3 regions of the Halomonas terrestris genome follow, and region 1 is predicted to be linked to each of the others. Evidence: riboswitches for the same ligand, from Rfam matches in the RefSeq annotation. Region 1 holds a riboswitch; each other region holds the start of a gene.

Region 1 (9,454 bases):
CGCTGCAACTCGCCGCCGGAGATCTCCCCGGGGCGGCGCGCCAGCAGCCGCTCGTCGAGACCCAGGCGTTCCATCCAGGGGGGGATGGAGCGGCGATCCAGGCGATGGCGGCGCACCAGGTCGTCGAGCAGGCGTGAAAGCCGCCAGTGCGGCGAGAAGGCCGCCGGTGGGTCCTGGTAGAGCTTCTGGTAACCGAATCGGGAGCTGCCGGGGGCGCGCCGGATCTCGCCCCGGTCGGCCGGGGTCAACCCCAGCAGCATATCCCCCAGGGTGCTCTTGCCGCAGCCCGACGGACCGACGACACCGACGATCTCGCCGGGGTGTATGGCCAGCGAGAGGTCGCGGAACAGCTCGCGACCGCCGCGGGCCTTGGCCAGTGCGGTGGCCGCGACCACGGATCCCTCGCGGCGGGAGGCGAGTGGCGGCGGTGCCGGCCAGCGCGCCGGTTCGGCGGCCAGCAGGCGCTGGCCGTAGTCCGTTCGAGGATCGCCGAGCACCTGCGCGGCCGGGCCGCGTTCGACCACCCGGCCCTGGCGCAGGATCGCTACCTCGCCGCCGAGGCGCCGGGCGACGTCGATGTCGTGGGTGATGGTCAACAGGGCCCCGCCCCGTTCCGGCGTACGCGCCAGCAGCTCGACCACGGCGTCGCGGCGCGGCGCGTCGAGGCCCTTGGTTGGCTCGTCGGCGATCACCATGGTCGCGCCGCCAGCGCTGGCGGCGGCGAACGCCACTCGCTGCGCCATGCCGCCGGAGAGCTCGCCGGGCAGCTTGTGGCCGGCCTCTGCCAGTCCCAGCTCGGCCAGGTCGGCCTCGGCCGCCCGGCGCGCTTCATGCCTGCGGCGACCGGCCACATGGCGGTGGCTCTCGGTGACCTGATGCACGGCCCGCATGGTCGGATCCAGGGCGTGCCAGGGCTCCTGGGGCAGCAGCGCCAGGCGGTGGCCCCACAGCGGGCGGCGCGAGCGGCCGTCGGCGGCCTCGAAGGCCTCGCCGTCGATCGTCAGCCGGCCGCGGGCGGCGAGGCCGCGGGGCAGGGTGCCCATGATCGCCTGGGCGATCAGGCTCTTGCCGGAGCCGGTCTCGCCGAGCAGGGTGAGGCGCTCGCCCGGGGCCAGGCTGAGCGAGACCGGGGCGATGGTCACGCCATCGCCGTGGATCGCCAGGTCGTCGACCTTCAGCAGGGGTGCGTTCATCGGGGGTCCCTCCCGGCCAGCAGATTGAGGCTCATCACCAGCACGAACAGCACCAGGATCGGCTGGGCCATGGCCCAGGGCGCCTCGTGGTAGTAGGGCAGCAGCTCGATCATCATCAGCCCCAGTTCGGCGGTGGGTGGGCGCAGGCCGACGCTGACGAACCCGAGCGCGGCCATGGCCAGGATCGCGCTGGCGGCGCCGAAGGCGGCCAGGGTCAGCACCTGGGGCGCCAGTTCCGGCCACAGGTGGCGGCGGAACAGGTAGAGCGGGCCGAAGCCGAGCAGGCGGCTCGCCTCGAGCTGCGGTGAGGTCACCAGCACCCGGGTGCGGGCGCGGACCAGGCGGAAGTACTCGATCCACAGCACCAGCGAGATACCGACATAGAGCGCCCAGAAGTTGCCCGGGGCGATGGCCACCAGCAGCAGCACCAGCAGCAGCCCGGGCAGCGCCAGGCAGGCGTCGGCCAGGCTGCCCAGCACGCGGTCGAGCCTGCCGCCGCGCCAGCCGGCGATCACGCCGAGCAGCACGCCGGGCACCGCGGCGGTGGCCACGCTGAGCAGCGCCATGCCGAAGGAGAGGCGGATGGCGGCGGCGAGGCGGGCCAGCAGGCTGCGGCCCAGGTGGTCGGTGCCCAGCGGTTCGGCCAGCGTGGGCAGCTGCAGGATGCGGGTCAGTTGCTGGCGGGCCGGGTCGGCGTCGAAGAGCCACGGCACCAGCCAGGCGAAGGCCAGCAGCAGCGCCAGCAGCGCCGCCCCCAGGCGCTGGCGGGGGCCGAGCGCCGGCAGGGGCAGGGCGCGCAAGCGAAGAGCGAGGGTCGTCATGCCTGGCGCCTCCGGGGATCGAGCAGGTGACAGACGATATCCACCAGGGTGTTGAGTGCCACGAACAGCAGCCCCATGACCAGCGCGGTGCCCTGGATCATCGGCACGTCGCGGGCGACGATGGCGTGCACCAGGGCGTGGCCGATGCCGGGCCAGGCGAACAGCGTCTCGACCACCACCACCCCCTCGATCAGGTAGACGAACTGCACGCCGAGGTAGGCGATCACCGGTACCGCGGCGTTGCGCAGGCCGTGGCGCAGGAAGCTCAGCCGGTCGCTGAGCCCCTTGGTGCGCGAGAAGGCGTAGTAAGCCGACTGGGAGACGTCGGCCATGGCGTTGCGCGCCACCCGGCTGGAGACCGCCGCCAGGGCGAGCGCCAGGGTCAGCGCCGGCAGCACGCTGTGGGCGGTGCGGCCGTGGCCGGCGGCGGGCAGCCAGCCCAGCGTCACCGAGAACAGCAGGATCAGCAGCAGGCCCACGGCGAAGGGGGGCAGGGCGCGCAGCACGCTGGCGGCGACTTCGCTGATGCGGTCCAGGGCGCCGCGGGGCCTGAGGCCGGCGGCCAGGCCCAGCGGCGGCCCGAGCAGCAGCGACAGCAGCACCGCGGCCACCGCCAGCCCCAGGGAGTGGCCGAGCTGATGCCACAGCTCGTGCACCACCGGTGCGCCGCTGACCAGCGAACGGCCCAGGTCGAACTGCACCAGGTCCCATAGCCAGCCGAAGTAGGCACTCAGGGCCGGCTGGTCCAGGGCCAGCTCGGCGCGTACCGCCTCGGCGGCGGCGGTGTTGACCATGTCATGGCCGTAACGCCCGGCGGCGATGCGGTAGGCCATGTCGCCGGGCAGGGTGCGGGTCAGCACGAAGGTCAGGGTGCCGACCATCCACGCCACCAGCCCGGCCTGGAACAGCCGCTGCAGCAGCAGGCCGCGCAGGCCCGCCGTCCAGCGCGGGGTCATCCGTGACGTCAACGCCTGGCTCATTCGCTCCACCTCAGCTCGTCGATGCGGTAGCTACGCTCCAGGGGGTCGATGGAGAAGCCCTCCAGCTCGCCGTTCACCGCGGCGGTCTGCTGGTACCAGGCGACGGGGATGACCGGCATCGCCTCGTGCAGGCGCCTGGCGACCCGGGTCGCCAGTTCGCTGCGGGCGTCGGGGTCGGCCTCGTGGCGCAGGGTGTCGAGCCAGGCAGCCAGATCGTCGTCGCGCCAGCCCATGGCGCCCCAGTCGCCGCCCATGGCGTCCGGATCGCTGCCGAAGTCGTCGAGCAGGGTGCCGAGCGGGTTGGGCACCAGACCGTAGTTGCGCGCCATCAGGCCCAGCTCGAGGCTGCCGTCGCGGTGGCCGGAGGGGATCTCGCTGGCGTTGCCCACCGCCACCTCGAGCACCACGCCCAGCTCGCGCCACTGGTCCTGCAGGGCGGTGGCCACCAGCGGCAGCTCCGGACGGTCGGAGAAGGTGCGCAGGGTGAGGCGGAACGGCTCGCCGTCGCGCTCGAGGGTGCCGTGGCCGTTCGCCTCCCAGCCCAGCTCGGCCAGCAGTTCGCGAGCCTGTTCGATGTCCTGGGCCTCGCCGGCGTTGAGGCCCCCATCGGTGTTTAAACCAAAGTGCCAGGGCCCCAGGCTCTCCGGGAACAGTTCGGCGGCGGCGGCTTCCGGGTTGCGCAGCAGGCCGGCGGCGATGCCGGGGCGATCGATGGCCAGGCTCAGCGCGCGTCGGGCGCGGTCGTCGTCGAGGAAGCGGTGCCCGGCGTTGACCTTGAGCACGATGGTGCGCGGCAGCGGCTCGGCGTGCAGCGCGAGCCGGTCGTGGCGGGCCAGCCGCGCCTGGCTGGCCGGGTCGAGGGTGAAGACGATGTCGGCATCGCGGCTCTCGGCCATCAGTGCGCGGGTCTCGCCGCGGCCCACCGCCAGGTAGCTGGCCCGTTCGATGTCGGGCGCCTCGCCCCAGTAGTCGTCGAAGCGGCTCACCGTGAGCCGCTGGGGGGGCGCCAGGGACTCGACCCGATAGGGGCCGGTTCCGATCATGCGCTCGACGCTACCCGCGTCATCGTAGGCGGCAGGGGCGAGGATCAGGGTGGTGGAGTGGGCGAGAAGCGCCGGCAGCGGCGCGAAGGCGTTCTCCAGGCGGATCACCACCGCGTCGCCTTCGGCGGTGATGGCGGCGATCGGCGCCGAGTCGAGCATGCCCGGCTTGGCCAGGGCGTGCTCGAGGCTCTCGGCAACCGCCTCGGCGGTGACCGGCGAGCCATCATGAAAGACGACGCCGTCACGGAGGGTGAAGCGCCAGGTCAGGCTGTCTTCACTGGGCTGCCAGGACGCCGCCAGCCCCGGTGCGAGCTGGCCGTCGGCGTCGGTGTCGACCAGGGTCTCGGCGACCCGCATGCGGCCGAACACGTAGCCCGAGGTGGAGGGGTCGGCACTGGTGATCTCCCAGGGGGCGACGATATCCAGGCTGCGGGCATCGGCCAGGGCGACGGTGGAGCTCAAGGCCAGGGCGAGGCCGGCGAGCAGGGAGCGGGGGAGTCGCATCTTGCAGACTTCCTCGGTGGGGATGTCGTTGAAGGCGGTGTCGTGGGTGTCGGTTCGATCGACTGGCCAGGGCGGCTCATCCCGGATCCAGGGCCAGCAGCAGGCGCCTCTCGCCCGGAGCCGGCCGTGGGCTGCGATGCACCAGGCCACGGCCCTCGTTGCCGATCCAGCCGTCGCCCTTGAGCAGCGCCAGGTCACCGGCACCGAGCCGCCCGATCGCGGCGGGGTCGGTGACGATCTCCGGCTTGTCGGCGCGGGGCGCACCCAGGCCGGCACGATCGACGGCGTGCTCGGGCAGCCACTCGCTGCCGGGGCCGGCGTAGGTGGTCACCAGGCGTACCGCCAGGTTGTCGACGTGGAAGCGCGGACACATGGCCTCGTCGAGGAGGCGCAGGCGGATGCCGATGGTCTCGGTGTCGAACAGGAACGCCAGGGCACTGGCGATGGTGCCGATATCATCCAGCAGGGCCGCGCTCCGGTCGGGAGCCGGCAGGTGCCGCTGCAGGTCGGCTCGCATGGATTCACCGGGAGCCCCCCGCCAGCGCCAGTCCAGGCGGGCATCGGGCGTCAGCTGAGCCGCCACGCTGTCACGCAGGGGCTGCGGAAGGGTGCGCTCCATGACGGCGAGCGTGATGCCGTCCTCGAAGATGCGCGGCAGCACACCGATGTCGTCTCCGCAGGCCCAGTGCGGGTAGGCCGGGGCTAGGGGAAGCGGATCGTCCGGTGTCATGGGAAGCGGGGCGGCCATGGCGAGCTTCTCCTCGGTAGAAGATAAAGGTTACTATATAACATAACAAACGTGCTCTCGGACAATACCCGGAGACGACATGGGGTCGGCATCCTCGCCAGCGTCATGGGCATGGCTGTCGGCGACCCGGTGGTTGCCGTTTGTCTGCTAACCTCCTAGCCTGTCGTCATGATCTCGCCCCGCCGGTCTTCTGGACCGGCGGGGTGGTTTTTTGGGCCAGGCGGGGACCGGCTGCTGGGAGGTGGCGATGTCAGGGTCGTTGAAGGGTATCCTGTTCATGTGTGCGGGTGTGTTCTGCCTGGCGCTCGGCGACGCCATCGCCAAGTGGCTGGGCGAGGTGCATTCACCGCTGCAGATCATCTTCTTCCGGACCCTGGTGTCGCTTCCGCTGATCGCGCTGCTGGCGCACTTCGGTGGCGGGCTGCGCAAGCTGCGTACGCGGCGCCCCGTCATGCATCTGGTGCGCGGTCTGATCTACACCGGCACCATGGTCTGCTTCGTGCTCGGCCTGACCCTGCTGCCGCTGGCCGAGGCCACGGCCATCGCCTTCGTCGCCCCGCTGTTCGTCACGCTGCTGTCGGTGCCGCTGCTCGGCGAGCGGATCGACCCGCCGGTGCTGGCGGCCTCGCTGGTGGGATTCGTCGGGGTGCTGGTGGTGGTGCGCCCGGGCGGTGACGCCTTCCATCCCGGGGCGCTGGCGCTGCTGGGCGCGGCGGTCTTCTATGCGTTGATGATGATCACCGCGCGGCGCTACGGTGGGCGCGAACACCTCTGGGCCATGGTCTTCTACATGACTCTGGTGCCGTTCGGCATCACCGCGTTGCTGCTGCCCTGGGTGTGGCAGACGCCACACGCCTGGCACTGGCTGGGGTTTCTCGGCTCGGGGATCGCCGGTATCGGCGCCACCGCCTTCATCACCCTGGCGTTCCGTTTCGCGCCGGCGGCCATCGCCGCTCCCTTCGACTACACCGCCATGCTCTGGGCAGTGCTGCTGGGCTGGTGGTTCTGGGGGGAGATGCCGGATCTGTGGGTCTTCGTCGGCAGCCTGCTGATCATCGGCAGTGGCCTGGCGATCGCCTACCACGACCGCCGCACGACCCTGAAGCGCCGCCCCTCCTCCTGAGCGCGATCAGCGGCGGGTGAAGAAGGCCCGCGCCGCGGCTTCCGGGTCGGGCTGGCCGCAGATCGCCGAGATCACCGCCAGGCCCCGGGCCCCCGATGACCGCACGGCGCCGGCGTGTTCGGCCTTGAGCCCGCCGATGGCGACCGCGGGCAGGGGGCTGGCGGCGACCAGCGAGGTCAGGCCGTCGACGCCCAGCGGGCTGGCGTGGTCGTGCTTGCTGTGGGTGGCGAAGACCGGCCCCAGGCCGAGGTAGTCGAGCGGGCCCGGGTCGAGGCGGGCGAGTTGTTCGTGGGTCTGCACCGAGAGCCCGAGCAGTGCCCGCTCGCCCAGGGCGGTGCGGGCGGCGGCCACGTCGCCGTCGTCCTGGCCCAGGTGCAGGCCGTCGGCCTCGGCGGCCAGGGCCACCTCGAGGCGGTCGTTGATGATCAGTGGCACGCCGCTGCCGGCCAGGGCGACCTTGAGGCGGCGGGCCTGGTCGATCAACTCGGCATCGGAAGCGTGCTTGTCGCGCAGCTGTACCAGCGTCACGCCCCCGCGCACGGCGGCGACGACGGTCTCCACCAGCCCATGGCCATCACAGAGACCGGGGTCGGTGACCAGGTAGAGCGAGAGATCAAGGCGCATCGTTCACCTCCAGGCGAGGGAGGTGCAGGCGGGAGAACCGAGGCTGCACGACTCCCTACGCCGGCATTATCCGGGTCAGGTTCCAAGGGTGCGTCTCAGCCGCTGCGCGGTATCGCCGCGGCGCCCCTGTCGTAGGCTTCCCACTATCCATGCCGGCCATGCTCCTGTAAAGCCGCCGAGCTCAGGCCGCCTCCTCCCTCACCACCGCGACGCGCTTCTGCTCCCGGTTCCATTTTCCCTGTGGCTTGTCGATGTACTGGAAGTGCTCGTTGGTGAAGCTGCCCTGGGTACAGGCGTAGCGATAGAGCACGGTGTCCAGGCGGTGGATGTCCAGCACCCGATTGAAGACGCCGGGCCCGGTCATGTCGAAGACACCCCGGATCGTGTTCTCCTCGATATTGGTGTCGATCGCCTGGATCACGGCCTCCAGCTCGGGGGTGTGGGGCCTGCTGGCGATGAAGAAGTTGTTGAGGGTGTCGCGCTTGGTGCGGAGGAACAGCGACGATCGGTCGGGCCCGAGCAGGCGGCCCAGGGGCCACGTCAGGTGGGCGTCGATATCCAGGTAGACGCCGCCATGGGCCTGCAGCACCAGGACACGCCAGAAGTCCGCCTGGGCGGCGCCGATCTGCAGCCGGGAATAGTTTCTGAAAGTCTGTCCGGAGTAGTGCTGCCTGATGAAGTCGGCGCGGGCCTCGGTGATCATGAAGCGATACTCGAAGCCGGGCGCCATGAGGCGGTTGAACAGGTAGTTCAGGTAGACCGGCAGGGTCACGCGGTCGGTGAAGTTGGTCTGCCAGAGGATGCGGGGAATGGCGGTCGGATGCCGGCGCCGGATCCAGGGGGCGGCCCTGGCCGGCAGGGTGAAGCGCTTGTCGGGAAAGACGAAGTGGAAGGCGTAGCACGCGAGCTTGAGCAGGTTGGCAACGAGCTTGATCAGGCGGCTCGCCAGCAGTCTATGCAGCGGCTTCATGGGAATGCCTATGGTGTCGGATTCGAGAACGGCGCGCAGGGGCGCCGCGTATCGGCACCATCGTCCCGGGTGAAGCTTAAGGATGGCTTAAGAAGAGATGACGATCCGGCGTCAGTGGCGCGCCTTCCGTCGCGGCAGCATGGCCACGGCGCGCAGGCCGCCGCCGGGGGCGTCGTCCAGTGCCAGTCGCCCGCCGTGGCGCTGCAGGAGCCGGACGACGATGGAGAGCCCCAGCCCGGCACCGGCGCCCGGCCCGGCTCGATGGAAACGCTCGATCACCTGCTCGCGCTCCTCGGCAGGAATGCCGGGGCCCTGGTCGTCGACGGACAGGGTCAGCTGCTCGCCCCCTGCTGCGAGGGCCACATGGATGGTGCTTCCCGGCGGCGAGTGCTGGAGGGCGTTGCTCACCAGATTCTGGATCAGGGTGTCGATGGCACCGGACTCGACCCGCAGGTGCCAGTCCGCCGTCTCGTCGGCGTCCAGTAGCAGCTCGATGTCCCGGTCGGTGGCCAGTGGCGACAGCTTGGCCAGGGCCTCGCGCACCTCCTGCAACAGGTCGCTGTCGGTGGCATCGCGGGATTCCTCCTCGGGGTCCAGGCGCGCCAGGGTGAGCAGCTGGGTGACCAGGCGCGTGGCCCGGGCCACGCCGCTGCGCAACTCCTCCAGGGCCTCGCGGCGGTCGGCCGGGTCCTTGGCGGCCAGGGCGTTCTGGGCATGCAGGTCGAGCACCGCCAGCGGGGTGCGCAACTCGTGGGCGGCATCGGCGATGAAGCGTTTCTCGCGCACCCTCAGGGCACGGATGCGTTCCAGCAGCCGGTTCAGGGCGCCGACGATGGTGTCCAGCTCGCGGGGCAGGGGGCTCATCACCAGCGGCTGCAGGTTGTGCGGGTCGCGACGGCGAACCTGCTCGGCCATCCGCGAGAGTGGCTTGAGCCCCCAGCCAATGGCCCACCACAGCAGCAGGGCCAGTATCGGCAGCCCGAGCAGGTCGGGCAGCAGGGTGCGCAGGGCGATGAGGGTCACCAGTTCGCCGCGGACGTCCTCACGCTCCCCCACCAGCACGCGTAGCGGCCGCTCCGGATGGCTCAGGGCGTAGACCCGCCAGCCGTGTCCCTCCAGGCTGGTGTTCTCGTAGCCCGCGGCCAGCGCCGTGAGCGGCGCCACCGGGGCGCTGGCCGAGCGCAGCAGCAGGGTGTCGTCCTGCCAGACCTGGAAGGCCAGCTTGCTCTCGTAGCGGTGGCCGGCCAGGCGCTTGTCAGACTCCTCGGCACGCAGCAGGGCGCTCTCCAGGCTGGCCAGCATGACATCGCGCTGGTCGGCTGGCAGTGGCGCCTGGATCAGCCCCTCCAGCAGGCGGGCGTTCTGGGCCAGGCTGGCGTCATAGAGCTCCTCGATCTCGTGGGCAGCGTAGCGGTAGCTGACCAGCCCGATGGTCAGCATGCTGATCC
Region 2 (9,454 bases), on a different contig from region 1:
GGGCGTCGAGGACGCCCCCGAACTGATGGCCGCCGACATCCAGGCCAAGAACGGCCACGAGGCGGATCCCGCCATCGTCCAGGCCCTGGCCGACTATTCCGGCCGCGTGGTGGAGTGGCTGGCGGACACCCACGGGATTCCCTTCGACCTGGTCGAGGGCTTCCTCTACCCGGGGCACAGCCGCATGCGCATGCATGCCACGCCGCGGCGCACCGGGGAGGAGCTGATGGGCTGCCTGCTCAATGCCGCCGAGGCAGCCGGTATCGACATCCTTACCCAGGCGCGGGTCGTCGATCTGCACGTGGACGACGAGACCCGCGTGCGCGGCGTGACCCTGGAGCGCCCCGACGGCAGCCGCGAGGCCATCGGCTGTGACGCCCTGCTGCTGGCCTGCAACGGCTACGGGGGCAATCCCGAGCTGGTCGCTCGCCATATCCCCTCCCTGAAGGATGCGCTCTACCACGGGCACGAGGGTAACCAGGGCGATGCCCTGCTGTGGGGGGAGGCGATGGGGGCCAGCCTCAAGGACCTGGGGGCGTGCCAGGGGCACGGCTCGCTGGCCACGCCTCACCAGACCCTGATCTCCTGGGCGCTGATGATGCGCGGAGGCATCCAGGTCAACCGCGAGGGGCGGCGCTTTTCCAGCGAGCACGGCGGCTACTCCGAGCAGGCCGCCAAGGTGCTGGCCCAGCCGGGGGGCATCGCCTGGAACCTCTTCGATGACCGCATCCACGAGGCGGCCCTGGAGTTCGAGGATTACCGTAATGCCCTCGACGCCGGCGCCGTGCGCACCTTCGACAGCCTGGAGGCCATGGCCGAGGGGCTCGAGATGCCGCTGGGGGCCCTCGAGGAGACCTTCGCCGAGATGAGGGCGCTGGCCGAGAGCGGCGAGCCCGACGGCTTCGGGCGCACCTTCGCCCTCGAGACCCTGCTGGCGCCGCCCTACCGTGCCATCAGGGTCACCGGTGCCCTGTTCCACACCCAGGGTGGCCTCGAGGTGGATACCCGGGCCCGGGTCCTCAAGGGCGACGGGGCGCCGCTCCCCAACCTGTTCGCCGCCGGCGGCGCGGCCCGCGGGGTGTCCGGGTCGAACGACAGCGGCTACCTGTCCGGCAACGGCCTGCTCAGCGCCGTGGTGATGGGCGCCATCGCCGGTCGCGAAGCGGCTCGTGAGCTGTCGTGCCGCTGATGCAGCCGGGGTTCAGGCACCGGGAAGGAGCAGTTCGCGGCTCTCGCCCATCAGGAAGGCGCGGTTGACCTCCAGCGCCTCGCGCAGGAAGTCCCACAGCAGCCGCACCCGGGCCAGGCGGCGCTGCTCCTGGCGGGCGGTGATCCAGAACTGGCGGTCGATCGCCACTTCCTCCTCCAGCACGTTCACCAGTGCCTGCGAGGCGCTGGCCATGAAGCAGGGCAGCACGGCCAGGCCCGCCCCGTGCAGGCAGGCGGCGTGCTGGGTGGTCACGCTGGTGCTGCGCATGGCGAAGTGCGGCCCGGGGTGGCCGACCACCGCGGGGTCGAGCAGCGGCTCCAGGTAGCTGAGCTGCTCGCTGAAGATCAGGTCGTCGACGTAGCCCACCAGGCGGTGCGCACCCAGTTCGGCCAGGCGCCGAGGCCGGCCGTGGCGGGCGAGGTACCCTTCGCTGCCGTAGAGCCGCAGCCGGTAGTCGCACAGCCGCGAGATCACCAGGCCCGGGCTCACCGGGCGCTCCACGGTGATGGCCAGGTCCGCCTCGTGGCGGCTCAGGTTGACCACCCGGGGCAGGGCGAGCAGGTCCAGGGTCACGCCGGGATGGCGCTCGCAGAAGGCCGAGAGCAGCGGGGCGATCACCCAGGTGCCGAAGCCCTCGGTCACCCCGAGGCGGATCTGGCCGCTGATCTGGTGGTTCTTGTCGGTGAGGCTCTCGCCGGCCTCGAAGGCGTGGCGGGCCATCTCCTCGGCGTGGGCGAGCAGCTGCTGGCCCGCCTCGGTGAGGTGGTAACCGTGGGTGCTGCGCTCGAAGAGCTGGGTATTGAGCTTCTGCTCGAAGCGCCGGGTGCGCCGGGAGAGGGTGGAGTGGTCCAGCCCCAGCCGTCGGGCGGCATCGGTGAGCCGCTGGCTGCGCGCCACCTCGAGAAAGATCTGGATATCCTGCCAGTCGAGCATGGATGCCCTCATTGGTCGCTGGTGTTGCCCGATCTCCTGCGATCGAGTGTCTGTGCATGTGTGCACAAACAATGTGCCCGAGTGCCCGTTGTCACGCCATCCGACGTCTGGATAGACTCGTTGTCATCACCTTCCGTGTTTTTATACACACAAAGTCTAATGCCAGGGCGATCCACGGCAGCCATCCAACAACAAGCCGATCCCCGGGCAGCGACCGCACAGAGAGGAGCACGCCCATGTCAGTCCGCGAAATCCCCATGGTCATCGATGGCCAGAACGTCCAGTCCCAGAGCCAGGAGTGGCGCGACGTGGTCAACCCGGCCACCCAGGAGGTGGTCGCCCGGGTGCCGTTCTGCACCGCGGAGGAAGTGGAGCGCGCCGTGGCCAGCGCCAAGGAGGCCTTCAAGACCTGGCGCAAGGTGCCGCTGGGCAAGCGCATGCGCATCATGCTCAAGCTCCAGGCGCTGATCCGCGACAACACCGCCGAGCTGGCTGCGCTGATCACCGAGGAGCACGGCAAGACCCTCCCCGACGCCGAGGGCGAGGTGGGCCGCGGCCTGGAAGTGGTGGAGCACGCCTGCTCGATCACCTCCCTGCAGTTGGGCGAGCTGGCCGAGAATGCCGCCAGCGAGGTGGACGTCTACACCCTCAACCAGCCGCTGGGCGTGGGTGCCGGTATCACCGCCTTCAACTTCCCGATCATGCTGCCCTGCTTCATGTTCCCGCTGGCCATCGCCACCGGCAACACCTTCGTGCTCAAGCCCTCCGAGCAGGACCCGAGCTCCACCATGCGCCTGGTCGAGCTGGCCCACGAGGCGGGCATCCCGGCCGGGGTGCTCAACGTGGTCCACGGTGGCCCGGACGTGGCCAACCAGATCGCCGACCATACCGACATCAAGGCGCTCTCCTTCATCGGTTCCACCCACGTGGGCACGCTGCTCTACAACCGCGCCGCCGCCGCCGGCAAGCGCATGCAGTCGATGATGGGCGCCAAGAACCACTGCGTGGTGATGCCGGATGCCAACCGCAGCCAGGCCATCAACAACCTGCTGGGCTCCGCCTTCGGCGCCGCCGGTCAGCGTTGCATGGCCAACTCCGTGGTGGTGCTGGTGGGCGAGGCCCGCGAGTGGCTGGACGATATCGTCGAGGGCGCCCGCAACATGAAGGTCGGTCCCGGCACCCAGCGTGATGCCGACCTCGGCCCGCTGGTCTCCCCCCAGGCCAAGGAGCGCGTCGAGCGGCTGATCACCGCCGGCGAGCAGGAGGGCGCCAGGCTGCTGGTCGACGGCCGCGGCCATGAGGTGGAGGGCTACCCGGACGGCAACTTCGTCGGCCCCACCGTGTTCGCCGAGGTGAAGCCCGAGATGACCATCTACCGCGAGGAGATCTTCGGCCCGGTGCTCTGCGTGGTGAGCGTCGACACCCTGGACGAGGCGATCGAGTTCATCAACGCCAACCCCAACGGCAACGGCACCTCCATCTTCACCAACTCCGGCTGGGTGGCGCGTCGCTTCGAGACCGACATCGACGTCGGCCAGGTCGGCATCAACGTGCCGATCCCGGTGCCGGTCGCCTACTTCAGCTTCACCGGCTCGCGCGGCTCCAAGCTGGGCGACCTGGGCCCCAACGGCAAGCAGGCCATCGCCTTCTGGACACAGACCAAGACCGTCACCGCCCGCTGGTACGAGCCGGAGAACGTCTCCAGCGGCATCAACAGCACCATCTCGCTGAGCTGATCCCCACCGCTCGGTGACCGCGGCCCCGCCTCGAGAGAGGCGGGGCCGCGCTGTGTCTGCAGGATGCTGGGATCTTTGTGGGAGATTCTATGTTGCCCTTCAAGCCTTCATGAGGCTCGGAGGGCGATATTCTGTCTGGTGTTTCATCAACGAAAACGCAATGCGAGCCAGCTTCCTGGCCAGGATCACCAGGGCCTGGGTGGTCTTGAGTCCTCGGGACCGGTATCGCTGATACATCTCTTTCCACGTCGGCTGGCGGCTGGCGGCCATGGCGGCGTTGTGCAGTAGCCGCCGGACCTCTGGGTCACCCTTCTTGGTCAGCTTGCGCCGCCCTCGCTGCTTGCCCGAATCGCGTACTCGTACATCCAGGCCCAGGAAGGCCACGAAGGCGTCGCTGTGCCGGAAGTCTCCCCGCAGGAAGGCCATCACCAAGGCGGTGGCGGTCAGCTCTCCCACTCCCTCCACGGCCTGGCAGCGAGCCACCTGGTGGTGAAGCCCGGCCTCTCGGACGATCACGCGGAGGCGCGCCTGGATCACCTGATCGATCCGCGCCAACTGGGCGACCAGACGCTTGAGATGGGACGCCAGCCACGGCAGTTCGGTGCAGCTCTGCTGAATCGCCACCCGGGCCTGGACCAGTGTCGCGCGGCGCCGCAGAAGGCTCTGCAGTGACCGGTACGCGGCCGGCGGCGGCGTCCAGGCCCGCAGCATTTCACGCTCCCGGCTGAGGTAGCGTGCTAGCAACCGGGCATCACTGCTGTCGGTCTTCGCTCGACCGCCGATGCCTTGCCGGTAATGATTGAGCTGGTAGCCATCGATCACGAAGATCTCGTGGCCGTATTGGTAAGCCAGTTCGATCAGCGCGACGTGATAGGTCCCGGTGGCTTCGACGGCGATCGCACAATGAGGGGGTAGGCCACGCAACCATTGCTTGATGATAGGCTTGCGATTTTCCAAGGCTTCCTGGATCTCGAGGTCCTGGCGATAGACCACGAGTTCGTGTTTGGCGACGTCGATACCGATGAGGGTCTGGATTGTCATTCCCTGGCCTCCGCGCTAGGTTGAGAAGGCTTGCCGGGGTGCACCCAGGCGCTGGCTTGCCAAGATCGTCGGTCTGAGAGGCGCTCAGCCGATGGATTCCTTATCGGCGCTGAATGGGTGGGGTGGGGCCATGTCTCCCACTGTCTGTACCCCGAGGGGCCAGATGCGCAGATCGTCCCTCCACCCCGGCAAGTCTTCTCAATACTGCCCTTGTCTGGTCACTTCAAACATACAAGCGCAGCTTTGCTGCGCGAATGGAGGCCGCAGGCCTCCCGGCGAAAGCCATCGACGATCAGGCCAACAGAGGTGCCTTTCGTGAGCCTGCGACCGAGTGTGTATGGACAGAGAGATGACGTTGACGTTAACTGAAATAGTCTTATAACAAGCACCAAGCCAGGAGCCACCATGACCACCCCGATCAGCCGCTTTCCCATCCCCGAGTCGATCCAGGACCTTCCCGAGGACATCCGCGACGCCATGCTGGCGGTGCAGGAGAAGGCCGGCTTCGTGCCCAACGTCTTCCTGATGCTGGCCCACCGCCCGGACGAGTTCCGCGCCTTCTTCGCCTACCACGACGCCCTGATGGAGCGGGAGTCCGACACCCTGACCAAGGCGGAGAAGGAGATGATCGTGGTGGCCACCAGCGCCCGCAACCGCTGCCTCTACTGCGTGGTGGCCCACGGCGCCCTGGTGCGCATCTACAGCAAGGACCCGCTGCTGGCCGACCAGGTCGCCGTCAACCACCGCGTCGCGGGCCTGAGCGAGCGCCACACCGTCATGCTCGACTTCGCCATGCACTGTGGCCTGGACGTCGGCGAGCTCAGCGACGAGTGGCAGACCCGCCTGCTGGAGGTCGGCTTCACCCAGGACGACATCTGGGACATCGGCGCCATCGCCGCCTTCTTCGGCATGTCCAACCGCCTGGTCACCCTGGCCGGCACCCCGCCCAACGAGGAGTTCTACCTGATGGGGCGGATGCCGCGGGAGAAGTGAGCGAACTGGCTTCCCTGAGGGCATCGACGTAGGCTCGTAGCCTGGTGGCTCGGAGGGTGAATTATGCCAACGGAAAGAAAGGCGTGGACGGATCAAGATCGCTTGCAGGCACTTTCCCTATACTGCCGCCTGACATTTGGCCAACTACACCGGGAGCGACCTGAAGTCATTCGTCTTGCCGAGCATATGGGACGCTCGGCCAACTCGGTTGCCATGAAGCTTTCTAATTATGCAAGCCTCGACCCCGAAGTGTTGGCGTTGGGCAAGAAGGGGCTGTCCGGGGCATCTCATCAGGATCGCTTGCTTTGGCAGCGCTTTATCGATGAGCCGGAAGTCGTGGCACGCGAATGTGAGGCAGCTTGGTCGACGCTCGGTGAAGATGTTGAGCACGACGGCAAAGAAACCGATTACACCGGCCAGGATGCAGTGGGCTTGCAGAAGCGGCGTGTGGGGCAGTCTCTATTCCGCAAAGCAGTCATGATTCGCTACGACACCCGTTGCGTAATTACGGGGCTTCGACACGAGGACCTGCTGATTGCCAGCCATATTGTGCCCTGGCAGTCACGTCCCGAGTCCCGTCTCGACCCAGCCAATGGGCTGTGCCTCAATGCGCTGCATGACCGTGCCTTCGACAAGGGGTTATTGGCCATTGATAGGCAGGGACGTATTCGAATTTCCCCAGAGTTGATTGAAGAAGGGTTTAGTGGGCATCTCAAAGGGCAGCTCAGTGATATCGATGGGCAGCCATTGAACCTGACGGCTTCGGCGTTTCCCAACCGCGACTATCTCGACTGGCATTATCGAGAGTGCTTCCGGCGCTAACTGACGCGGCTCTCCTCCAGCAACTGCAGCACCGGCATCAGCTGACTCTCGTGCAGCACCAGCACGCTGTCGCCGCTCTCGCCCTCGTCGGGGACGACGACGGCGAACTCGCCCTCCTCCAGGTGGAACTCGTGGATCTCGCGGGGGCCCTGTGGCGTCTGGCAGTGGATGGCGCGGTAGGGGTCATCCTCGCCGTAGGTGAGGCGGTGGTAGACCTTGAAGAAGGTGTAGAGGGTCAGGCCCTGGGTGAAGGCGGGCCAGCGGGCGGGGATGGTGCGGGTCGCTTCGTCCAGCACCTGGCCGTCGGTCTCGGCGGCGGCGATGGCCCGGGCCAGCGGTTCGGCGAGCAGCGAGGCGTCGTCGCGAGGCAGGGGCTGCTGGTGTTCGAAGGCGTGGCGGTAGGCCTCGGCGACACGGCGCAGATCCGCCAGCGAGTCCAGCCGATGCTCGCTGTGCTTGAGGTCCGCGGGTTCGAAGCCGCCGTTCTCCCAGCCGTGGATCACCCGCAGCATCAGCGTTCCCTCGGCCAGGGGTGCGCCCACCAGGGCCGCCACGGCCACTCGCAGGTGGAGCAGTCGCTCCGTCACCAGGTTGTCGAAGGCGGTGTAGGGGTCGGCGAAGATCGCGTGCAGGCGACCCGGGGCGTGTTCCTTGGCTTCGTTGAACGGCATGGGCAGGTGTCCGGCGCTGGTGGTCGTTCGATCGGTGTGCATGCGATATCATCAGGGGCGATCGAAGGTTATCTCGGCCAGTGTGCCCAGAACTTGAGTCTCGATCATCACAAACCATTCACTGTCGCCAGGGGAGTCCCGTTGCCGCGCGAATCGGCCGGGGCTGAGAGAGCACATGGTGCTGACCCTGGAACCTGATCCGGTTCACACCGGCGGAGGAAGAGCGACATGCCCTACCTGACGTCTGCCGTGCTCGGCGCGGCGCTGCTGTGCTTTGCCTTCCTGGGCCTGAGGGCCCGCCGGGCCGATGGCCTGCTCGATGACTACGTCACCGCCCGCAACTCCCAGGGCGCCCAGGCCATCGGCCTGTCGTTCCTGGCCTCCAGCATGGGGGCCTGGATCCTCTTCGCGCCGCCGGAGATCGGCGCCTTCGTGGGGCCGGTGGCGCTGGCCGGCTATGCCATCGGTTCGTCGCTGCCGTTCCTCGTGCTGGGGCTCTACGGCCCGGCGATTCGCCGCCACCTGCCGGAAGGGCGCAGCATCGGCGAGTTCGCCGAGGCCTGCTACGGCGCCGGGGTGCGGCGCTGGGTCTCCTTCGTCTCGGTGGCCTACATGGCGATCTTCCTGGCCGCCGAGCTCACCGCCATCGGCGCCATCGCCGCGCTGCTCTCCGACGTGCCCCCGGCGCTGGTGATCCTCGGCGTGGCGGTGGCCACCCTGGTCTACACCACCCTGGGCGGACTGCGGGCGAGCCTCGCCACCGACCGCTGGCAGGCGTGGCTGCTGCTGGCCCTGCTGGTGCTGGTCGGCGGCATGGCCTGGTGGTGGCTGCCGCCCATGCCGGCCGGGGCGGTGATGCCCTCGGTTCCCGCCAGCAGCGCACTCTCCGTGGCGCTGACCCTGGTGATCGCGGTCACCGCCGCCAACCTCTTCCATCAGGGTTACTGGCAGCGTATCTGGGCGGCCGAGGACGACCGCGCGCTGGGTCGCGGGGCGCTGCTGGGTGCCACCAGCAGCCTGCTGGTGGTGATGGCCATCGGCGGGCTGGGGATCCTGGCGGCGATGCATGCCCTGCCCCTGGGCGAGCCGCCGATTCCCTTCTTCGCGCTGCTCTCCGCCGCGCCGGCCTGGCTGGGCCTGCCGGCCCTGGTGCTGGCGGTCACCCTGGTGGCCTCCAGCGTGGATACCCTGCAGAACGCCATCGCCTCCATGGCGGTGGCCAGTTCCGGAAAGCGGGGGCTCTCGGTGCGGGCGGCGCGCCTGGTCACGGTGGCGCTGATGGTGCCGGTGGTGTGGGTGGCCCTGCAGGGCTTCTCGGTGCTGCGCCTGTTCCTGATCGCCGACCTGCTGTGCGCGGCCATCGTGGTGCCGGTGCTGCTGGGCCTGTGGCGGCGGATGTCGCCGCTCGCTGCGGTGGCCGGCGGCGTGGCGGGCCTGCTCGGGGCGGTGCTGCCGGGCTGGGTCACCCTGGGGAGCCTCTCCGCCGGCGTGCTGGCCGCCACCTTCCCGGACAGCATCCCGACCCTGGCGCCCTTCCTGGGCGCGCTGCTCGCGTCCACCCTGGTGAGCCTGCTGATCGCCTGGCGCCGGCCGGGCGCGAGGTTCCAACCGTCATTCGAAGGAGATGCCCGATGACCACCCGCGCAGACTGGAAGGCCTGGGCCGCGGCACAGGAGGCACCGCGCCTCACCGACTGGCTGCGCGAGATCAGCGAGCCGGACTGGTCGGCCACCGTGAACCATCCGCTGTTCGACGCGATGGCCGAGGGGCGGCTCTCCGGTGACGACTTCGCCGCCTACATGGTGCAGGACTACGGCTTCGTCGACCCCTTCACCGCGCTGATCGGCCACGCCATCGGCCATGCGCCGAGCATGGCGGACCGGGTGGTGCTGGGGCAGTTCATGGGCATGCTGACCAGCGACGAGAACAGTACCTTCCAGCGCACCTTCGAGGCCTTCGCGGTGCCGGCCGCCCGGCGCGAGGCGCCGGACTACCTGCCCGAGACCCGGGCCTTCCAGGCGCTGCTGCGCGACACCGGCCAGGGCGGC
Region 3 (9,454 bases), on a different contig from region 1:
TGGGCAATGCCCATCTCGGCACCCCCGAGCTCGGCGAGCGGCTCGTCGCCCACTACGCCAAGCGCATCGCCCGCATCCTGCGCGAGACCCAGGCCATGGACACCGGGCGCACCCACGGCTGACCGTCGCGGGTGCGTCGTTCAGGACCGCCCCGGCCCCTCGCCGTGGCCGTTGAACACGGCATCCAGCAGGTGACCGGCACGCTCCGCCTTGGCGCTGAGGTAGCGCCGGTTGTGGTCGTTGAGGCTGCCGTAGAGCGCCTGGCGCGATACCACCTCGATGCCCCCCGCACTCAGTGCCGCCACCTTGCGGGGGTTGTTGGTCAGCAGCTGTACCCGCCGAATGCCCAGCGAAGCGAGCATGTCCACGGCCACCCCGTAGTGTCGCTCGTCCTCGTCGAAGCCGAGGGTGCGGTCGGCGTCCAGGGTGTCGAGCCCGCTGTCCTGCAGGGTGTAGGCGCGAAGCTTGTTGGCCAGGCCGATGCCGCGCCCCTCCTGGGCCAGGTAGAGCAGCACGCCGCCGCCCAGGGCCTCGATCCCGGTGACGGCCTTGCGCAGCTGCTCGCCACAGTCGCAGCGCAGGCTGCCGAACAGGTCACCGGTCAGACAGGCCGAGTGCAGCCGCAGCGGCACGGGGGCCTCGCCGGCCTCCGGCTCGCCGATCACCACCGCCACATGTTCACGCAGCCCGTCGGGCTCGCGGAACAGGACGAAGCGGCAGTCGAAGGCGTCGACCAGCGGTATCCGCGCCTCGCTGACCCGCTTGAGCATGCCCGGGGCACCTGCCGGGCAGCATTCGGCCTTGTCGGCCGCGACCGCCAGCAGGGTACCCTCGGCCACCAGGGCCTCCACCGCGGCGCGGCGCGAGTCATCCACCCGGGCCACCAGCGCCGAGGGGATGAGCAGCGCCCGGCGCATCAGCGCCAGCGCCGCCCGGTCGGCCCGCTCCGCGGGTTGGAGGGCCCGGCGCCAGCGGGCCAGCTCGGCGCGTCCCGGCAGCGCCTCCGGCCGAGGGCCGAAGGCCAGCTCGGCAAGGCGTTGCCGCCCGCCCCCCTCCGGCAGCGGCAGGCGCGCCGTCGCCACTGCCCCGACCTCGCCCAGCAGCGCCAGGCGATGGGGACTCAGCACCAGCGCCGGGGTCGTGCCGGCTTCACGGGCCAGGCGCGCCACCGCCGTCTCGGCCGCGCCCTCGATGGCCTGCACCAGCACGCGCGACTCGCCGTCGACCAGCAGTACCGGCAGCCCCCGGCGTAGATCGAAGATGGCCCGTTCAACCTGATGCATCGCTCTCTCCTTCCTGCGTCGCGGCCGGGTACCGGCTGGCCCCTGGCATCCCGTCCCTTTGCTTCGCCCCGGGGAACTGCGCATGATGATCACCTGCTCCCGATCCGGAGACCGTATGCGCTCCCCCGACGCCCTGCTGACCCTCGATGACGCCTGGCAGGCGCTCATCAACCCGCCCACGCCGGCCGGATCGGGCCGGCTGCACCTGACCGCTGCCGGCTGGACGGCCGCGGGCCCCGTCGCGGATGACGCCCGCGAGCTGCTGGACTGCCTGGCTCCGCTGGCTGCCCGGTCCGGCCGCCTGGCGATTGCCCAGCTCGGCCAGAGCCTGGATGGCCGCATCGCCACCGAGTGCGGCCACTCCCACTACATCAACGGCCTGGCCAGCCGGGTACACCTCCACCGGCTGCGCGGGCTGGTCGACGCCGTGGTGGTCGGCGTCGGCACCGCCTGCGCAGATGATCCCCTGCTCACGGTGCGCCACGTGCCCGGCCGACAGCCGGTGCGGGTGATCCTCGACCCCCGCGGGCGGGCACCCGCGCGACTACGACTGCTGCGTGAGGCCCAGGCCCCGACCCTGCACCTGCTCGGCGAGGACGCCGAGCCCGACGGCCCGGGCGCCGGACACGTCACCCGCCTGAGACTGCCGCTGGTCGACGGCGGTTTCGTCCCGGCCGCGGTCCTCGACGCCCTGGCCGCACGTGGTCTCGGCCGGGTACTGATCGAGGGCGGCGGGATCACTGTCTCGCGTTTCCTCGAGGCCGGCGTGCTCGACCGGTTGCACCTGCTGTTGGCGCCGCTGCTGATCGGCTCCGGCCGTCCGGGGCTGACCATGACGCCCATCGCCACCCTGGACCAGGCCCGGCGGCCAGGGGTGCGTACCTTTCGCTGCGGCGACGACACCCTCTTCGACCTCGAGCTCGACGGCTCCCGGACCGCCCCCGGCTGAACCGCCGCGACGCCAGCCGACGCCCGGCAACCGGAACACCCCGGACACGCTCAGTCCCCGCTCCCGGACGGGGAAGGCAGGGCCAGGAGGTCCCTGTGCCCCACCATCACCCCCAGTTTGCCGGCGGCCAGTCCGGCCAGGCGGCGCTCCCGCCAGTCCGCCAGGCGGTCCGCTTGCGACGGTGACTGCACCAGGGCGGCGGCGTGCCAGCCGTCGACCAGGGCCTCGGCCAGGGCTCCCCCGGCGGGGTCGCCGACGACCAGGTGCCAGGGGGTGGCGGCGGTCTCCACCCGATAGCCGGCTTCTCTCATGGCGTCTGCCAGCACCATCGGGGCCTCGCCGCCCAGGGCCGTCCCCAGCCCCTTGTCACGGCGCTGGTGGGCCTGGAACAGGTCGCGCACCGCCGCGTCCTCCTCGTCCTCGAGGCGCTCCCCCGCGGCGTCCAGGAAGGCCCAGTCACCATCGACACTGAGGGTGACGAGCAGCGCCTGGCGGCGCTCGGCACAGGCGGCCACCAGCGCCCTCGCCCAGCGGCGGGAGACCAGGTCGAGCAGGGCCGAGGCCACCACCAGGTCGGCACCGGCCAGCAGGCCATCATCCACCGGCGCCAGGTCGCGACAGCGACCCTCCAGCGTGATCCGCCGGCCGGCGCCGTCGCGCAGCCTGGCCCCACGTTGCCGGGCCAGGGCCAGCAGTCCGGTGTCGTGGTCGACCAACCGCCAGTGTTGCGGCCCCGGCAGGCGGGGGGCCAGGAAGGCGAGGTTGCTGCCGCTGCCGCAGCCCAGGTCGACCACGCCGTGCTGCCCCGGGCGTGCGGCCAGCCAGGTCGCGGCGAGCCCGGTCAGGCAGTGACTGCGCGAACGGGCGTCCAGCGCTTCGCGCAGGGCGAGCCAGTCGGCGGTGAAGCGCTCCCCGGACGGCGGACGGTTCATGGTCCGCCTCCCGAACGGTGCGAGGCGGGCGGCGGAAGCGCCAGGGCCACCGCGAATCGTTCGCCGGCCCGGTGCCAGTCCGCCAGCCCCTCGCGTACACGGCGTGCCCCGCGTCTCAACCGACGGCGCAGCCCGGCGTCGTCACACCAGCGGGCCAGTGCCTCGCGCAGTGCCGCCGCATCACCGGGGGGGACGGCGATGCCCGCCTCCGGCGGCAGGGTGTCGGCCAGCGCCCCGCCGGTGGTCGTGATCACCGGCAGCCCCCGGGCCAGGGCCTCGGTGACCACCATGCCGTAACCCTCGTAGTGCGATGGCAGCACGAACAGGTCGGCGCCATGGTAGGCCGCGGCCAGGTCGCCGGCACCGCATTCCCCCGGCCAGCGCAGCCGATCGGCCAGGCCGTGGTGACGGGTCGCGGCGAGCAGGCGGGCGGCATGCGCCGGGTCCCTCCGGTGGCTGCCGATGGCCTCGCACTCCCAGGGGCGATCCGCGAGCCCGGCCAGCACCTCGACCAGCAGGTCATGGCCCTTGCGCGGAATCAGCGTCGCCACGCAGAGCAGCCGCTGCGGGCGGGCCGCGGCCTCGAGGTCCAGCGCACTGGCGGCCAGCGCCGCCCGCTCGACTCCCGGCTCGACCACCCGGATGCGCGCCTCGGGCACCCGGAAGCGTGACAGGCCGCGGGCGGTCCAGGCACTGGTGACGATCACCCGCCGGGCCACGGCCAGCGCACGGACCTCGCTGTCGAACAGGCGTCGTCGACGCGCCTCGCCGAGGCCGGTCTCGTCTGCCAGCGGATGGTGCACCAGGGCGGTGATCGCCAGGCGGTCGGCATGACGCTCGACCACGTCGGGCAGCCCGCCCATGGCCAGGCCGTCGATCACCACCCGGGCCGCATCGGGCAGTGCGGCCAGGGCCGCGTCCAGGCTGCGCCGCGCCGTGGCGTCGGGTTCCGGGAAGCGCCCCTCGAGCCCGGTCACCGCGACCCGCCAGCCGCGGCACCGCAGTTCCGCGACCATCCGGGCGTCATAGACATAGCCCCCGGTGAGTTGGCCGGGATCGCCGGCGACGATCAGGGTGAGGTCGGGCATGCTCACAGCTCGCCCTCGTAGCTGGCCCAGGCGACATGGGATTCATGCAGGGTCACGCGCATGCTGTCGAGCCCGCCCGCCGAGCCGCCGAGACGGCCGAGCTGAATCGCCGTGGCCAGGCGCTCGAAGATGACCCGCGCCATGAACTCGGTCGTGGTATTGCGCCCGTGGAACTCTTCCAGCTGGTCGAGGTTGCGATAGTTGAACTCGCCGAGTACCGCCTTGAGCGTCTCGCCGGCCAGGCCGATATCGACCACCAGGCCGTCCTCGTCGAGCTCACGGCGCTGGAAGCGGACATCGACCACATAGGTGGCGCCATGGGTGCGCTGGGCGGGACCGAAGATCTCGCCACGGAAGCTGTGGGCGATCATGAAGTGATCGCGAACGGTGAGTCGGTACATGGCTGAGGCTCCCGTCGGGTCAGGGGGTGGTCGGGTAGCGCAGGCGGTGGCAGAGCACCTCGCCCGCGGCGGCGGCGAGTCGGGGCATCAGGACGGGCAGGTCGAGGAAATCGCTCTCTCCGCTGATCAGGGCGTCGAGGCGGGGGTCGCGCAGCAGCTCCAGCGCCAGCGCCAGGCGCCGGCGATGGTCCCAGCGCGGCGTGCGTTCGGCGGGCAGGCGGCCCACCTGGCTGCCGACCAGGCGCAGTCGCCGGGAGTGGAAGGCCTCCCCCAGCGGCAGGCTCGCCTCGCGGTCGCCGTACCAGCTCATCTCCACCACCCGCGCCTCGTCGCCGGCCAGCGCCAGCGCCAGGCGCAGCCCCTCGGGGTTGCCGCTGGCGTGGACCACCAGGTCGTTGTCGGTCGGTGCCTGCTCGGCCAGGCGGAAGTCGACCCCCAGGGCGCGGGCCAGCTCGGCACGGCCGGGCGCCACGTCCACCAGGCAGACGCCGGTGCCGGGAATGGCCGCACAGAGCCAGGCCACCAGGGCGCCCACCACGCCGGCCCCGATCACCGCGATACGGTCGCCGACTCGCGGCTCGGCGTCCCAGCAACCGTTGATCGCGGTCTCCATGTTGGCGGCGAGCACCGCCCGGGCGGGCGGCAGGCCCGCCGGCAGCGGCGTGACCGCGGCGGCCGGCACCACGTAGCGATCCTGATGGGGATGCAGGCAGAACACCTCGCGACCCAGCAGCGCGTCGGGGCCGGCCTCGACCACCCCCACGCTGGCGTAGCCGTACTTCACCGGCCAGGGGAAGTCGCCGGCCTGGAAGGGGGCGCGCATGCGCTGCCACTCGCCCTCGGGTACCCGACCCTGGAACACCAGCGACTCGGTCCCCCGGCTGACGGCGCCGAACAGCGCCCTGACCCGCACCTCCCCCTCGCCGGGGGCGGGCAGCGGCTCCTCGCTCAGTGCCCCGTGCCCCGGGGCCAGGGTCCAGAAAGCGGTGGCGGTGATGTCAGACATGGTGATGATCCTGCTGCGATCCATTCGCTGCGAGACAGCTGTCCAGGGCCATTGGCCACGACCCAAATTTTACAATAATGGTACAGAGAAATGATTACTGCATAATGATGATGCTGCCGGTCACCCCTCGGTGGACTACGTTGAGAGTGTGGTCCCGCTGCTGGTCAGCATAGCGATAAAGGCCCGGCAGCGTCGCTGCTGCCGCCTCACGGGAGGTCCGATGTCACGCTTCGCCCCGCTTCAGGATCATGCCCCGCGAGTACGGCAGCGGACGGCCACCGGCCCCGCACCCTGGCTCGCGCTGGAACTGGCCGCCGGGTTCGCCGGCCTGCTGGCGGCAGGCATCATGCTGTGGCACTGGCTCGACGCCGCCCCGGCACTGCCCCTGGTGGCCATGGCGACCTACCTGATCATGGCCGGGCTGGTCATGGGTCGGGTGCCGAACCATTGGCAGCGGCTGGGCTGGGCCAATCGGGTCACCCTGGCCAGGGGCGGGCTGGTGGCGCTGCTGGCCGGTGCCGTGGCCGACCCTGTGCTGCTGGCGGCCCAGGGTGGCCTCTTCGCCGGCCTGGCACTGGTCGCCCTGCTGCTCGACGGCCTGGACGGCTGGGTGGCCCGTCACAGCGGCACCACCAGCCGTTTCGGCGCTCGCTTCGACATGGAGATGGATGCCTGCTTCATCCTGGTGCTGTGCCTGGCGCTGCTGGCACTCGGCAAGGTGGGCCCCTGGATACTGGCCATCGGCACCCTGCGCTACGCCTTCATGCTGGCCGGCCGGCAGCTGCGCTGGCTCGCGGCCCCCTTGCCCGAGAGCCGTCGGCGCAAGATCGTCTGTGTCTGGCAGGTGGCGGCGTTGCTGCTCGGCCTGCTGCCTGCCATCGGGGCCACGCCTGCCGCCTGGCTGGCGGCCACGGCCCTGGCAGGGCTCGTCTGGTCGTTCGCCACCGACATCCATTGGCTGTATCGCCACGCCAGGCCCTGAAACCCGACACGGTTGCCCGGTCGGCAACCCTGCATGTCCGCGGAGGATTCCCCATGGCCATTCGACACCCTTACCATCGACTTTCCGCCCTCGCGGCGACAGCCGGTGTGGTGGCGGGACTCGCCACCCTGCCCGTCGCCGCCGAACCCCACACCTACGAGATCGACCCGGAGCACTTCTCCATCGGCTTCTTGACCGAGCATGTCGGCTATGCCGACCTGCTCGGCATGTTCCTCGAAGGCAGCGGTGAGTTCGTCTATGACGACGAGACCCGTGAGCTGCACTCGGCCCGGGTGGAGATCAGCGCCGACAGCGTCTTTTCCAACCACGAGGAGCGCGACAACCACCTGCGCAGCAACGATTTCCTCGATGCCGGCCGCTACCCCACCATCGTCTTCGAGGCCACCGGCTTCGAGGCCCACAGCGACAGCGAGGGCACCCTCGAGGGCGAACTGACCCTGCTCGGCGAGACGCGCCCCGTGACACTGGATGTCACCCTCAACAAGGCCGAGGTCTACCCCTTCGGGCATGAGCAGTACACCCTGGGGCTCTCGGCACGCACCACCATCGCCCGCAGCGACTGGGGCATGACCTACGGGGTCGACAACGGCATGGTCGGCGACGAGGTGACGCTGATCTTCGAACTGGAGGCACTCCGGCAATGAGCGATCCTGGCAACAGACGGGCTGGCAAGTCGCCGCCAGCCTGCTAGACTGGCTCCGACGCTTGACGGGGTGCCGGTGGAACCGGCTGAGATCGCCATACGACAGATGCTGTCGTCACGGCGGGGCCCGTTGAACCTGATCCGGCTCGTACCGGCGTAGGAATCAAGCGGCGGCCAGATCACTGGCGGCGCCAGATACATGCCCGCCCCCATCGGCCCCTCCCCCCTTCGCCCACGCTCCGGATCGACACACCGCTACCGGAGGCATGATGGGCTACCGCTTCAGCGACCTCACCGCCGCCTGCCAGGACGACTGGCGCGCCTACATCGAGCACGACTTCGTGCGCGGCCTGGCCGAGGGCGCCCTCGAGGAAGGCGCCTTCCGCCACTACCTGCAGCAGGACTACCTCTTCCTGATCCACTTCGCCCGCGCCTACGCCCTGGCCGCCTACAAGAGCCGCACCCTGGACGACCTGCGCCAGGCCCATGAGGGGCTCAAGGCGATCGTCGACGTGGAGCTGGGCCTGCACGTGGGCTACTGCCGGGAATGGGGCATCGCCGAGGAGGAGCTCGCCGCCCAGCCCGAGGCCCGGGCCACCATGGCCTACACCCGTTACGTGCTGGATACCGGCAACCGCGGCGACCTGCTCGACCTGCACGTGGCCCTGGCCCCCTGCCTGGTGGGCTACGGCGAGATCGCCGACTGGATCAATGCCCGGCCCTTCACCGTGCGCGGCGACGCCAATCCCTATGACGCCTGGATCGCCATGTACGAGAGCGACGAATTCCAGACCGCCCGCCGTGCCGAGGAGGCCTGGCTCGACGCCCGCCTGGCCGACGTCACCCCGGCGCGTTTCGCCGAGCTCTGCACGGTGTTTCGCGACGCCACCCGGCTGGAGATCGACTTCTGGCAGATGGGGCTGGACCGCAGCCTCTGATGCCCCCCCTGAGCGACAACAACACGTCAAGGACAATCCCCATGAGCAAGACCGCCCACTTCCTCGCCGAGACCGCCCGGGTCGACGCGGCCGCCGTCCAGCCGCTGCCCGGCTCGCGCAAGGTCCATGTCGAGGGCTCGCGCCCGGATATCCGCGTGCCCTTCCGCGAGATCTCCCTGTCGCCGACGAAGACCTCCGGCGCCGACGAGGAGAACCCGCCGCTGCTGGTCTACGACACCTCCGGCCCCTACACCGACCCGGCGGCCGAGATCGACCTGCGAAAGGGACTGCCCGAGCTGCGCCGCGCCTGGATCGAGGCGCGCGACGACACCGAGTTCCTCGACGGCCCCACCAGCGAGTACGGCCAGCGCCGCGCCAACGACCCGACCCTGGCCCCACTGCGCTTCGACCTGACCCGTACGCCAAGGCGCGCCAGGGAGGGCAGGAACGTCACCCAGCTGCACTACGCCCGCCAGGGCATCATCACCCCGGAGATGGAATTTATCGCCATTCGGGAGAATCAACGCAGGCAAGCCCTGGGCACGGCGGAAGTCGAGCGTATCCTCGGCCACCAGCACCCGGGCCAGGGCTTCGGCGCCCGCCTGCCGGAGGAGATCACCCCCGAGTTCGTGCGCGCCGAGGTCGCCGCCGGCCGGGCCATCATCCCCTGCAATATCAACCACCCGGAGTCGGAGCCGATGATCATCGGCCGCAACTTCCTGGTGAAGATCAACGGCAACCTGGGCAACTCCGCGGTCACCTCCTCCATCGAGGAGGAGGTCGACAAGATGACCTGGGGCATCCGCTGGGGCGCCGACACCATCATGGATCTCTCCACCGGGCAGAACATCCACGAGACCCGCGAGTGGATCATCCGCAACGCCCCGGTGCCCATCGGCACGGTGCCGATCTACCAGGCCCTGGAGAAGGTCAAGGGCGTGGCCGAGGACCTCACCTGGGAGGTGTTCCGCGACACCCTGATCGAGCAGGCCGAGCAGGGCGTGGACTACTTCACCATCCACGCCGGGGTGCTGCTGCGCTATGTGCCGCTCACCGCCAGGCGGGTCACCGGCATCGTCTCCCGGGGCGGCTCCATCATGGCCAAGTGGTGCCTCTACCATCACCGGGAGAGCTTCCTCTACGAGCACTTCGAGGAGATCTGCGAGATCTGCAAGCGCTACGACGTGGCGTTCTCCCTGGGCGACGGCCTG

What was found. Region 1 has a riboswitch for thiamine pyrophosphate ahead of thiE (thiamine phosphate synthase). Riboswitches for the same ligand answer to the same signal wherever they lie in the genome.
Region 2: linked by a shared signal. The riboswitch ahead of ACOMD9_RS05060 (sodium:solute symporter family transporter) and the one ahead of thiE (thiamine phosphate synthase) in region 1 are both predicted to bind thiamine pyrophosphate.
Region 3: linked by a shared signal. The riboswitch ahead of tenA (thiaminase II) and the one ahead of thiE (thiamine phosphate synthase) in region 1 are both predicted to bind thiamine pyrophosphate.

What each region holds. Positions count from the first base shown of each region.
Region 1 is NZ_JBMHFZ010000011.1:1,682-11,135, forward strand. It holds gene ACOMD9_RS11810 (ABC transporter ATP-binding protein) at 1-1,193, opposite strand, end outside; gene ACOMD9_RS11815 (ABC transporter permease) at 1,190-2,014, opposite strand; gene ACOMD9_RS11820 (ABC transporter permease) at 2,011-2,994, opposite strand; gene ACOMD9_RS11825 (ABC transporter substrate-binding protein) at 2,991-4,541, opposite strand; gene ACOMD9_RS11830 (DUF1826 domain-containing protein) at 4,618-5,289, opposite strand; gene ACOMD9_RS11835 (DMT family transporter) at 5,537-6,412, shown strand; gene thiE (thiamine phosphate synthase) at 6,419-7,036, opposite strand; TPP riboswitch at 7,072-7,174, opposite strand; gene ACOMD9_RS11845 (glycosyltransferase family 32 protein) at 7,218-8,006, opposite strand; gene ACOMD9_RS11850 (ATP-binding protein) at 8,118-9,454, opposite strand, start outside.
Region 2 is NZ_JBMHFZ010000003.1:197,124-206,577, forward strand. It holds gene ACOMD9_RS05025 (FAD-dependent oxidoreductase) at 1-1,189, shown strand, start outside; gene ACOMD9_RS05030 (LysR family transcriptional regulator) at 1,202-2,143, opposite strand; gene ACOMD9_RS05035 (CoA-acylating methylmalonate-semialdehyde dehydrogenase) at 2,380-3,879, shown strand; gene ACOMD9_RS05040 (IS110 family transposase) at 3,979-4,920, opposite strand; gene ACOMD9_RS05045 (peroxidase-related enzyme) at 5,326-5,913, shown strand; gene ACOMD9_RS05050 (HNH endonuclease) at 5,977-6,735, shown strand; gene ACOMD9_RS05055 (hypothetical protein) at 6,732-7,448, opposite strand; TPP riboswitch at 7,526-7,645, shown strand; gene ACOMD9_RS05060 (sodium:solute symporter family transporter) at 7,635-9,041, shown strand; gene ACOMD9_RS05065 (TenA family protein) at 9,038-9,454, shown strand, end outside.
Region 3 is NZ_JBMHFZ010000004.1:102,559-112,012, forward strand. It holds gene ACOMD9_RS05985 (creatininase family protein) at 1-122, shown strand, start outside; gene ACOMD9_RS05990 (GTP cyclohydrolase II) at 141-1,283, opposite strand; gene ACOMD9_RS05995 (RibD family protein) at 1,399-2,232, shown strand; gene ACOMD9_RS06000 (class I SAM-dependent methyltransferase) at 2,283-3,164, opposite strand; gene ACOMD9_RS06005 (glycosyltransferase family 4 protein) at 3,161-4,252, opposite strand; gene ACOMD9_RS06010 (6-pyruvoyl trahydropterin synthase family protein) at 4,255-4,653, opposite strand; gene ACOMD9_RS06015 (zinc-dependent alcohol dehydrogenase) at 4,673-5,659, opposite strand; gene ACOMD9_RS06020 (CDP-alcohol phosphatidyltransferase family protein) at 5,880-6,641, shown strand; gene ACOMD9_RS06025 (YceI family protein) at 6,695-7,306, shown strand; TPP riboswitch at 7,362-7,485, shown strand; gene tenA (thiaminase II) at 7,575-8,243, shown strand; gene thiC (phosphomethylpyrimidine synthase ThiC) at 8,285-9,454, shown strand, end outside.